Regions from separate parts of the Pannonibacter tanglangensis genome, predicted to be linked through region 2. Evidence: predicted binding sites of a transcription regulator. Region 2 holds the regulator's gene; the other holds the start of a gene.
The links. The regulator PhoB, encoded in region 2, activates phosphate uptake and scavenging genes when phosphate is short. The targets are predictions, from matches to a motif close to TGTCATNNANCTGTCAT.

Region 1: the regulator PhoB is predicted to act here: its motif matches at 3,444-3,460, upstream of GWI72_RS17570 (arsenate-mycothiol transferase ArsC).

The regions. Positions count from the first base shown of each region.
Region 1 covers NZ_JAABLQ010000003.1:120,787-125,469, forward strand. The annotation lists gene GWI72_RS17555 (DUF6691 family protein) at 1-185, opposite strand, end outside; gene GWI72_RS17560 (YeeE/YedE family protein) at 189-620, opposite strand; gene GWI72_RS17565 (bifunctional DedA family/phosphatase PAP2 family protein) at 729-2,750, opposite strand; gene GWI72_RS17570 (arsenate-mycothiol transferase ArsC) at 2,935-3,381, opposite strand; gene GWI72_RS17575 (rhodanese-like domain-containing protein) at 3,611-3,988, shown strand; gene GWI72_RS17580 (HAD family hydrolase) at 4,089-4,683, opposite strand, start outside.
Region 2 covers NZ_JAABLQ010000001.1:2,511,384-2,516,066, forward strand. The annotation lists gene GWI72_RS11160 (aspartate aminotransferase family protein) at 1-821, opposite strand, end outside; gene GWI72_RS11165 (GcrA family cell cycle regulator) at 1,250-1,792, shown strand; gene phoB (phosphate regulon transcriptional regulator PhoB) at 2,213-2,911, opposite strand; gene phoU (phosphate signaling complex protein PhoU) at 2,947-3,657, opposite strand; gene pstB (phosphate ABC transporter ATP-binding protein PstB) at 3,693-4,454, opposite strand; gene pstA (phosphate ABC transporter permease PstA) at 4,504-4,683, opposite strand, start outside.

The sequences.
Region 1 (4,683 bases), on a different contig from region 2:
CGGAAGACCAGCCGGTAGCCGATGGCGGTCACCATCAGGGCGCCCCCCATGACGAAGGCGAGGCTCGGATCCCAGGTGCCGGCGATGTCGAAGAAGTTCAGCACCTTGGCCGGATTGGCCATGCCGGCCAGCAGGATGCCGAGGCCGAAGAGCAGACCGATGAGGAACGCGGACAGACTGCGCATGGCTCAACCTCCGAACACGTGACGGACAAGAAAGACGGTGATGCCACCGGTGGCCATGAAGGTCAGGGTGGCGGCGATCGAGCGGGCGGACAGCCGCGACAGGCCGCAGACGCCGTGACCGCTGGTGCAGCCGGAGCCGAAGGTCGCCCCGAGGCCGACCAGGAAGCCGCCGGCGACAAGGGCGAGCGTGGAAACGGGAACCTCGACCGCCGGCATGGCGCCGGTGGCGAGCAGCAGGACGGACGGCGCGGCGATCATGCCGAGCAGGAAGCCGGCCCGCCAGCCCTGATCGGCCTCGCCGGAGCCTGGCAGCAGGCCTCCGAGAATGCCGGTAATCCCGGCAATGCGGCCATGCACGGCCATCAGCAGAACGGCGGCGAGACCGATGAGCAGACCGCCTGCCAGGGACAGCAGCGGGGTGAATTCGGTTGGCATCGTGGCACCCTCGTCAGACGCGTGGCAAGCCTGCCGGGCAGGCTTTCATGGATCTGAATATACGAAGCGCGCAGCCGGTCGCCAAGGCTTATTTTCAAAAAAGTGAAACTATTGTCCGGACACGGCCGGCAGGTCGCGCAGCAGGACCGTCTGGGTTCCGTCCGGGCGCGTGCGCACCTCGGCTCCGGGCAGCGTTGCCACCGGATTGTCGGCCAGCGTGGGCGCCTGCAGGTCGATCTTCGGGCTGGAGAACTCGCCGAGCGGATGCAGGATCTCCTCGCGCAGCAGACTGCCGGTGTAGAGCGTGCGCTGCTGGCCATCCGCCTCGATGACGTAGCTGGTGGGCCACAGACGCAGCACCCAGCGCTTGCCGGTCGCGTCGGCCTCCGGCTCGTCCCGCATCAGCGCCAGGGCGGCATAGCGGCCGTTGTGGGTGCGCGGCAAGGTGGGAAGATCCTCCGGACCGGTCTTGCCCTCCACGAACCCGGCGGCAGACTTGACCGACCAGCCCGGGGGGCGGCTCCAGCCCTGCGCCTCGAGCGTCGCGGCAAGGCGGTCGAGCTGACCGGCATATTGCAGCACCAGCGGTTCGGAGAACTCGCCGTTGAGGCCGATGCGGCGGCCGGAGACGACGGACCAGCCACGGGCCAGCCAGTCGGCCTCGGACAGGGTCTCTTCCTGCGACACGGGGCTGTAGCGGACGAGCTGGGCCGGCAGGTTCTGCGTGATGTGCCAGGTGCCGATGCCGGTGAGGGCAAGAGCGACAATGCCGGCCAGCACGCCGCGCCCCACCTTCTCGTTGCGGATCGAGCCGAAGACGAAGGCAAAGACGGAGACCATGGCGGTGCCGAACAGCAGGCCCGCGACCACGTCCGTGGTCCAGTGAACCCCGAGATAGACCCGCGAGAAGCCCATGGTCAGGACATAGATCGCCGTGACCGTGAACACGCCCGCCTTGGCCCAGGCCGGGCGGTCATGGGCAATCAGCACCGCGATGATGCCGAAGAGCACGGTCGTCAGCGTGGCATGGCCGGAGGGGAAGGCGTAGCCATGCACGCCGTCTCCCAGTTCCATCGGCCGGGACCGCAGCACGATCGACTTCATCAGCGGCACGAACAGCGCCGTGCCTGCCATGGCGATCAGGAACCCGGTGGCGCGGCGCCACGCCTTGCGGAAGAACAGGTAGCCGGCCACCACCACGCTGAGCAGGAAGATGATGAAGCCATCGCCCAGCATCGTGACCGGAACGAGGATCTGGTCACCGATCGGTGTGCGCAGGGTGTCGAACAGGTTGCGGATCGCCACGTCGGCCTGGACGAAGCTGTCGCCGGGGCCGACCTCGCTCACCAGCCAGAAGAAGCTCGGCATGGTGACCAGCAGGATGGCCACCGAAGCCAGCATGCCGACCGACCGGGGATGCTCCGGATCGAAGGTGCGCGCCACCCACTGGGACAGGCGGTCGGGCCGGCGGGCGAACCAGCCGACCACCGCCGCATGGGTGCCCGGGAACAGCGGCATGACGATCTGGATGAGCCAGCGGCCGAGCATGACGATGACGAACAGGATGACGCAGAGCCCGCCCAGCACCATCGCCAGACGGCCGGAGACCTCGCCGATCGCGCTCAGGACCGTTCCCGCCAGGAACCCGGGACCGAGATGGACGATGGACCAGGCAATGGCCGAGGTGACGTTGACGAAGGTGAAGTACCAGACATTCATGCCGGCCATGCCGGCGATGCCCGGCACGATCGACTTCACGCCCGGCACGAAACGTCCGATGAAGACGCTCTTGCCGCCATGCTTGCGGAAAAAGGCTTCGCCCTGCTCCATCAGGGCTGGATAGCGCGACAATGGCCAGAGCCCGCGCAGCCTGTCCTTGTAGATGCTGCCCACCCAGTAGGAGATCGCATCGCCGGCAATGGCGCCGAGGGTCGTCCAGATGAAGATGGTCCAGGCGTCAAGCTTGCCGAGACCCACCAGCGCGCCGGCGCCGACCAGCACGACCGTGCTCGGAACGAACAGGCCGACGATGAACAGGGCTTCGCCCATCGCGATCAGGAACACGATGAAGCCTGCGAGCTCCGGGTTTTCTCCCAGGAACGTCACGATCTGGTTCAGATACTCGGTCAAGTCCTGTGTCCATGCGTAGGCCGGGCGCAGGAACGTCCTGCAACACGCTCAGAAACTGCGCGTCCAGGCCGGTCCTCTCCTGTCGCTGCCTGCATATAGGCAGCCCGGCGGGGGCTCAACAGGTATGTAGCACACGAAGGTTTCACTAAAGTGCATGGTGGCCGGTCCCGGTCGGGCCCGGCCATCAGGCGCGTCGCAGCAGCGCGTCGCCGGGCAGGGCCGGATCCTGCACGATGCGGTCGATGCACTGGCGGATGCGCCGGAAATACTCTGCACAGGCCGCAGGACTGGCGGTCAGGGCCCCCGAGGTGATTTCCCACAGGGTCTGACGCGGGCTGCCGCGCCAGTGCGGCTGCGCCGAGGCAACCGACGTGGTGAGCGCCACCACGCGGTCCGGCTGCGGCGCATGCGGCAGCAGGAAGATGTCCCAGCTCTTCGGCATCAGGCCGCCATGCGCCAGCCCGTGGTCCGAGAGCAGGCGGAGGGCCGCCGGATGCAGGCTCTCGGTGGGCGCGGGACCAGCCGAAAAGGCCCTGATCCGGTTGCCCCCGATGGCATTGAGATAGGCTTCCGCCAGCGGACCCAGCAGGGCATTGTCCGGGCAGACGAAGAGGACCGTGGCAGTGCGCATCTGAAGCGTCTCGAATCGGGGTTCCACGCGCGGTCTGTTTACGGGCAGGCGGCAACGCGCATGTGACAGCAGGTTGACGTAAGGGCGTTTTTTCGCGGCTGGCGGGAAAGGCCGCCGCCTCGGGCCGGCCGACCGGCGGCGGGGCCCCGGCGCACGGCTGCGGTCGACGGCTTGCATCCCTATTGGTTTCAAGTATATGAAATAATGAAACCAGACCCGGAGAGCCTGCATGTCCACCCGCGAAACCATCGGAACCGCCGTCCTCGAAACGCTTGATGTCGAGGAAGCGCATGCGCTGCATCTCGCCAATGCAATCGTGCTGATCGACGTGCGAACCCCGGCGGAATACGGGTTCGAGCATGTGGCCGGCGCGCTTCTGGCACCGGTCTCGGATTTCGATCCGGCCCGCCTGCCGGAGGGCGGGGCGCGACCCGTCGTGCTGATCTGCGGCTCGGGCATGCGCTCGCGGCGCATGGCGGAGCGCTGCATCGAGGCAGGGTTCTCCCATGTCCGCCATGTCGGCGGCGGGTTCAGTGCATGGAAGGCAGCGGGATACGGCTATCTCGGCACGGACACGGCAACGGGCGCGCACGTCCCCCGCCCCTAGTCCTTCAGGCCCTGACGCCCGGCAACCGGCCCCGGCAGCCCGGCCGCGCCGGGCCACGGGAGGTGTCTGCGGTCGGCTCAGGGGCCGGGCAGGGCCGGTGTCAGATGAGGCCTGCCTTGCGCGCGCCGGTCCAGATGTCGTCTGCGAGGTGATGCGCGAAGTGCCCGTCGGACGGCAGGAGATCCGGCACCTGGACGACCACCATGCCGGCCAGCATGGCGGCCTCGGCGCCGGTCTCGCTGTCCTCGAAGGCGACACAGCGGCGCGGGTCGACGCCGAGCAGCTCGGCAGCACGCAGGTAGGGATCGGGAGCCGGCTTGCGCCGTGCCACATCTTCAAAGCAGACAACCGAGGCAAAGCGGGTGTCGAGGCCCGCGTGTTTCAGCTTGGTCCGCGCGCTGTCGCGCCGGCTGGAGGTGGCGATGGCGCGCGGCAGTCCGGTCGTGTCGAGCGCGTCCAGCAGGTCGTTGACCCGTGGCCGCAAGGGAACGCCCTCCTCCGCAAAGATCCGCCGGCACTCGGCGCTCCAGGTCGGGATCAGCGCCGCCGCCAGGTCGGCGCCGAGATGATCGCTGAGGATTGCGAAGCTGGCCGTATCGTCCTTGCCGACAAGGGCGTGGAACAGGGCCTCGTCAGCGGAATGCCCCAGCGTCTCGAGGGCCCGGAGCCCGCCGCGCAGCGACACCTGCTCGGTG
Region 2 (4,683 bases):
AAGGTGGTGCCGTGGGTGCCGGGAACCATGCCGGCGGACGCTGCGGCGGTCGCGAGGCAGCAGCCCATCGGGAAGCCGCCGCCGATGCCCTTCGCAACGCCCATCAGGTCCGGGCTGACACCCGTCCATTCATGGGCAAACAGCTTGCCCGTCCGCCCGACGCCGGTCTGGATCTCGTCGAAGATCAGCAGGATGCCTTCCTGGTCGCAGATCTCGCGCAGCTTGCGCAGGAACTCGACCGGGATCTCGCGGATGCCGCCCTCACCCTGCACCGGCTCGATGCAGAGGGCTGCGGTGGTCGGGCCGATGACGGCCTTGAGCGCGTCCAGATCGCCGGCCGGAACCTGCAGGAAGCCCGGCGCCTTCGGGCCGAAGCCCTCGAGATACTTGGCCTGGCCGCCGGCGGCGATGGTCGCGATGGTGCGGCCGTGGAAGGCGCCCTCGAAGGTGATGATGTCGATCCGCTCCGGATGGCCGTTCACATAGTGATAGCGCCGGGCGGTCTTGAAACAGGCTTCCATCGCCTCCGCCCCGGAGTTGGTGAAGAACACCCGGTCGGCAAAGGTCGCCTCGACCAGACGGCGGCCAAGCGTCTCCTGGCCTTCCATCTTGTAGAGGTTGGAGACATGCCACAGCTTCTCGGCCTGCGCCTTCAGCGCATTGACGAGATGGGGATGGGAGTGGCCGAGGGCATTCACCGCGATGCCGGATCCGCAGTCGAGGTATCGGCGCCCGTCGGACGTCTCCAGCCACACGCCTTCTCCACGGACGAAATCAAGATCCGCCCGAGCGTAGGTGCCGAAAAGTGCCGACGCCGTCATATGCTCAACTCCTCATGCGGGGTCCGGGACGTCTTGTCCCGGAAAACCTCTCCGGTTCAGGGATGGTTGAAAGGGATGCCAAAACGAACTGTGCCGCCCGAACAGGCGGCACAGACAATGAGCGCTGTTTATACACCGCGCATCGCCTTGCCTGTCAATGCAAATGGCGCATTTCAGCCACTCAGCAAGCCCGCGGCAACCGCGGCGTAATCTGGGGAAAAGTCGTTTCGTCCCCGGTTCATGTTGTCCGTATCCTTGCCTCGGATTTGGCCGCCATTGTACTGTCCTGCCTGTCGGATACGACATCTCGTGCTGTAGATCACCAAATCATACTGGATATGCCAAGAGGGGCGTGGAACACGCGTGCCTTAACACTTGGTTACTGCCTTCAATTCGGATCTGCGGCCGGCAACGACGGGGTGTGACGGATGAGCTGGACTGACGAACGCGTGGAGCTCCTGAAGAAGCTCTGGACTGACGGGCTGAGCGCGAGCCAGATCGCCGCCGAGCTCGGCGGGATCACGCGCAATGCGGTGATCGGCAAGGTGCATCGCCTTGGGCTGTCCGGTCGCGCCAAGGCGGTGGCCCCGGCGGCCAAGCCGCGGCGGGCACGCACGCCGACGCCCCAGACGCCGGCCGCAACGCCGCGTCCGGCCCAGGCCCCTGCGGCGCAGAGCCGCGGGGCGACGGCGCTGAAGATGGACCCGGTCGAGGACGTCGCCGTCGAGGTGGCACCCGAAGCCGCGCCGGTTGCCGAGATCGTGCCGATGACGGAACGGGCGACCATCCTCACGCTGACGGAGCGCACCTGCAAGTGGCCGATCGGCGACCCGAGCTCGCAGGATTTCTACTTCTGCGGCCGGCACTCCGATCCGGGCGTGCCCTATTGCGCGCATCACTGCCGCATCGCCTATCAGCCGGTGAATGACCGTCGCCGCGACAAGGACAAGAAGCAGCTGGCCCGCGCCTGAGCGCCAGCTGCCGACCGTTTCGGGGTGGCCAACCAGTCCGTGGTCGCCCCACCCAACCCGAAGCCCGCCGCGCCTCCGCCCGGCGGGCTTTTGCTTTTACGCTCGGGATGCGCCCAAGCGGCCCGACGTCAGGCGAGACAACTGGCAACAAAAAAGCCCGCCAGAAGCGGGCTGGGCTTGATGTGATGACAAAGCTCGCCCTCTCCGAAGTCATCCCGGCCAAGCGCAGCGCCGAGCCGGGACCGGAGGGGCGAGGCCTCCATATTTCAATCAGCGAACCCGGGAGAGACCCAGGCTCTCCGCTCCCGGATCTCCGCTTCGCTCTCGTCCGGGATGACGATACAGGGTTTGTCAGCAGCCTGAGCCCACCGGAGGCGGGCTCAGCGGCGATGTTTCGCCAGTCGATGACAAGACGCAGCGTCAGCCGGCGACCGCAAACTGGTCGTTGAAGGCGTATCCGGCGCCGCGGACGGTGCGGATCGGATCCTTCACCTTGCCGCGGTTGATCGCCTTGCGCAGGCGACCGACATGCACGTCGACCGTCCGCTCGTCCACATAGACGTCATGCCCCCAGACGCCGTCGAGCAGCTGCTCGCGCGAGAACACGCGGCCGGGCGAGGTCATCAGGAACTCCAGCAGGCGGAACTCGGTCGGTCCGAGATGGATTTCCTTGCCGTTGCGGCGGACGCGGTGGGTCTCGCGGTCAAGCTCGATGTCGCCGGAGCGCAGCATCGTCGACACGACCTCGGGCCGGGCCCGCCGCAGGATGGCGCGCACGCGCGCCATCAGCTCGGGGATCGAGAACGGCTTGACGACATAGTCGTCGGCACCGGTGGCGAGCCCGCGGATGCGCTCGGCTTCCTCGCCCCGGGCCGTCAGCATGATCACCGGCAGGCGCTCGGTCTCTGCCCGCGCCCGAAGGCGCCGGCACAGCTCGATGCCCGACAGGCCCGGCAGCATCCAGTCCAGCAAGAGGAGGTCCGGCTGGCTCTCGCGCAGCCGGATTTCCGCTTCATCGCCGCGGGCGCAGGCCTCCACGGAATAGCCTTCTGCTTCCAGATTGTAGCGCAACAACAGGCTCAGCGGCTCTTCGTCTTCAACGATGAGAACCTTAGGCATTCATACGCTCCAGCAATCGGACGCGGGTGACCGCGTCAGGCGTTCTCGATGTCGGCGAGGCCGGTTTCATCGATCTTGCGGCGAGCCTCCAGCAGCTGCTTGCCCGTCACCATGAAGTAGACGTTCTCGGCGATGTTGGTGGCATGGTCACCGATGCGCTCGATGTTCTTGGCGCAGAACAGCAGATGCGCGCACTGGGTGATCTTGCGCGGGTCTTCCATCATGTAGGTCAGCAGCTCGCGGAACAGCGAGGTGTAGATCGCATCCACCTCGTCGTCACGCTCGCGCACGGCCTGGGCTGCCGCAGCGTCGTGGCTGGTGTAGGCGTCAAGCACGGCCTTGAGCTGGCTCAGCGCCAGTTCGGACATGTGCTCCACGCCGAAGGCGGCCTTCTTGGAGTTGAGGTCGCCGTCGATGGCAATGACGCGCTTGGCGATGTTCTTGGCAAGATCGCCGACCCGCTCCAGGTCGTTGGCGATGCGACCGGCGGCCATGATCTCGCGCAGGTCCTGGCCCATCGGCTGGCGCAGGGCGACGATGCGGATGAACTTCGCCTCGATCTCCTGCTGCAGCTCGTCGAGACGCGCGTCCTGCAGGATGGTCTTGTGGGCCTTTTCCAGATCCTGCGACAGCAGGGCGGTCACGGCGTCGTTGACCAGCGCCTCGGCGAGGCCACCCATCTCGGCCACACGGCCAGCCAGCTCGCGCAGTTCTTCATCGTAGGAACTGACGGTATGCTCGGACATGTTCAAATCCTTCTCGCGTTGGAAACAACTGGACCTTAACCGAAGCGACCGGTGATGTAGTCCTGCGTACGCTTGTCCTGCGGGTTGGTGAAGATGTCCTGCGTCGCGCCTTCCTCGACGAGATTGCCGAGGTGGAAGAAGGCGGTGCGCTGGGACACGCGGGCGGCCTGCTGCATGGAGTGGGTCACGATCACGATCGTGTAGTTGGCGCGCAGCTCGTCGATCAGTTCCTCGACCTTGGCCGTGGCAATCGGGTCCAGCGCAGAGCACGGCTCGTCCATGAGGATCACTTCCGGGCTGACGGCGATGGCGCGGGCAATACACAGGCGCTGCTGCTGGCCACCGGACAGGCCGGTGCCCGGGCCGTCGAGACGATCCTTGACCTCGTTCCAGAGGCCGGCCTTCTGCAGCGAGGAGGCAACGATCTCGTCCAGCTCCGACTTCTTGCGGGCAAGACCGTGAATGCGCGGGCCATAGGCCACGTTCTCGTAGATCGACTTCGGGAACGGGTTCGGCTTCTGGAACACCATGCCGACCTTGGCGCGCAGCTGCACCGGATCGACCTTGGGGTCGTAGATGTTCTCGCCGTCGATGGAGATGTTGCCCTCGACGCGGCAGATGTCGATCGTGTCGTTCATGCGGTTGAGGCACCGCAGGAAAGTGGACTTGCCACAGCCCGACGGGCCGATGAAGGCCGTGACCGAACGCGGCTGGATCGCGATGTCCACGTCCTTGATGGCGTGCTTCTCGCCATAATAGACCTGAACCTTGCGGGCGGAAATCTTCGCATCAGTCATGGCAGCTGCCTTTGTCGTAACAGACATGTCGTTCATGGTCGCGGTTCCCTTACCAGCGGCGTTCGAACTTGCGACGCAGGATGATCGCCACGATGTTCATGGCCAGCAGGAAGACCAGCAGGATGATGATCCCGCCCCAGGCCTTCTCGTAGAAGGCCGGGTCCGCACGCTTGGCCCATTCGTAGATCTGGGCGGGCATGGCCGAGTTCGGCGACAGGAAGCCGGCCGT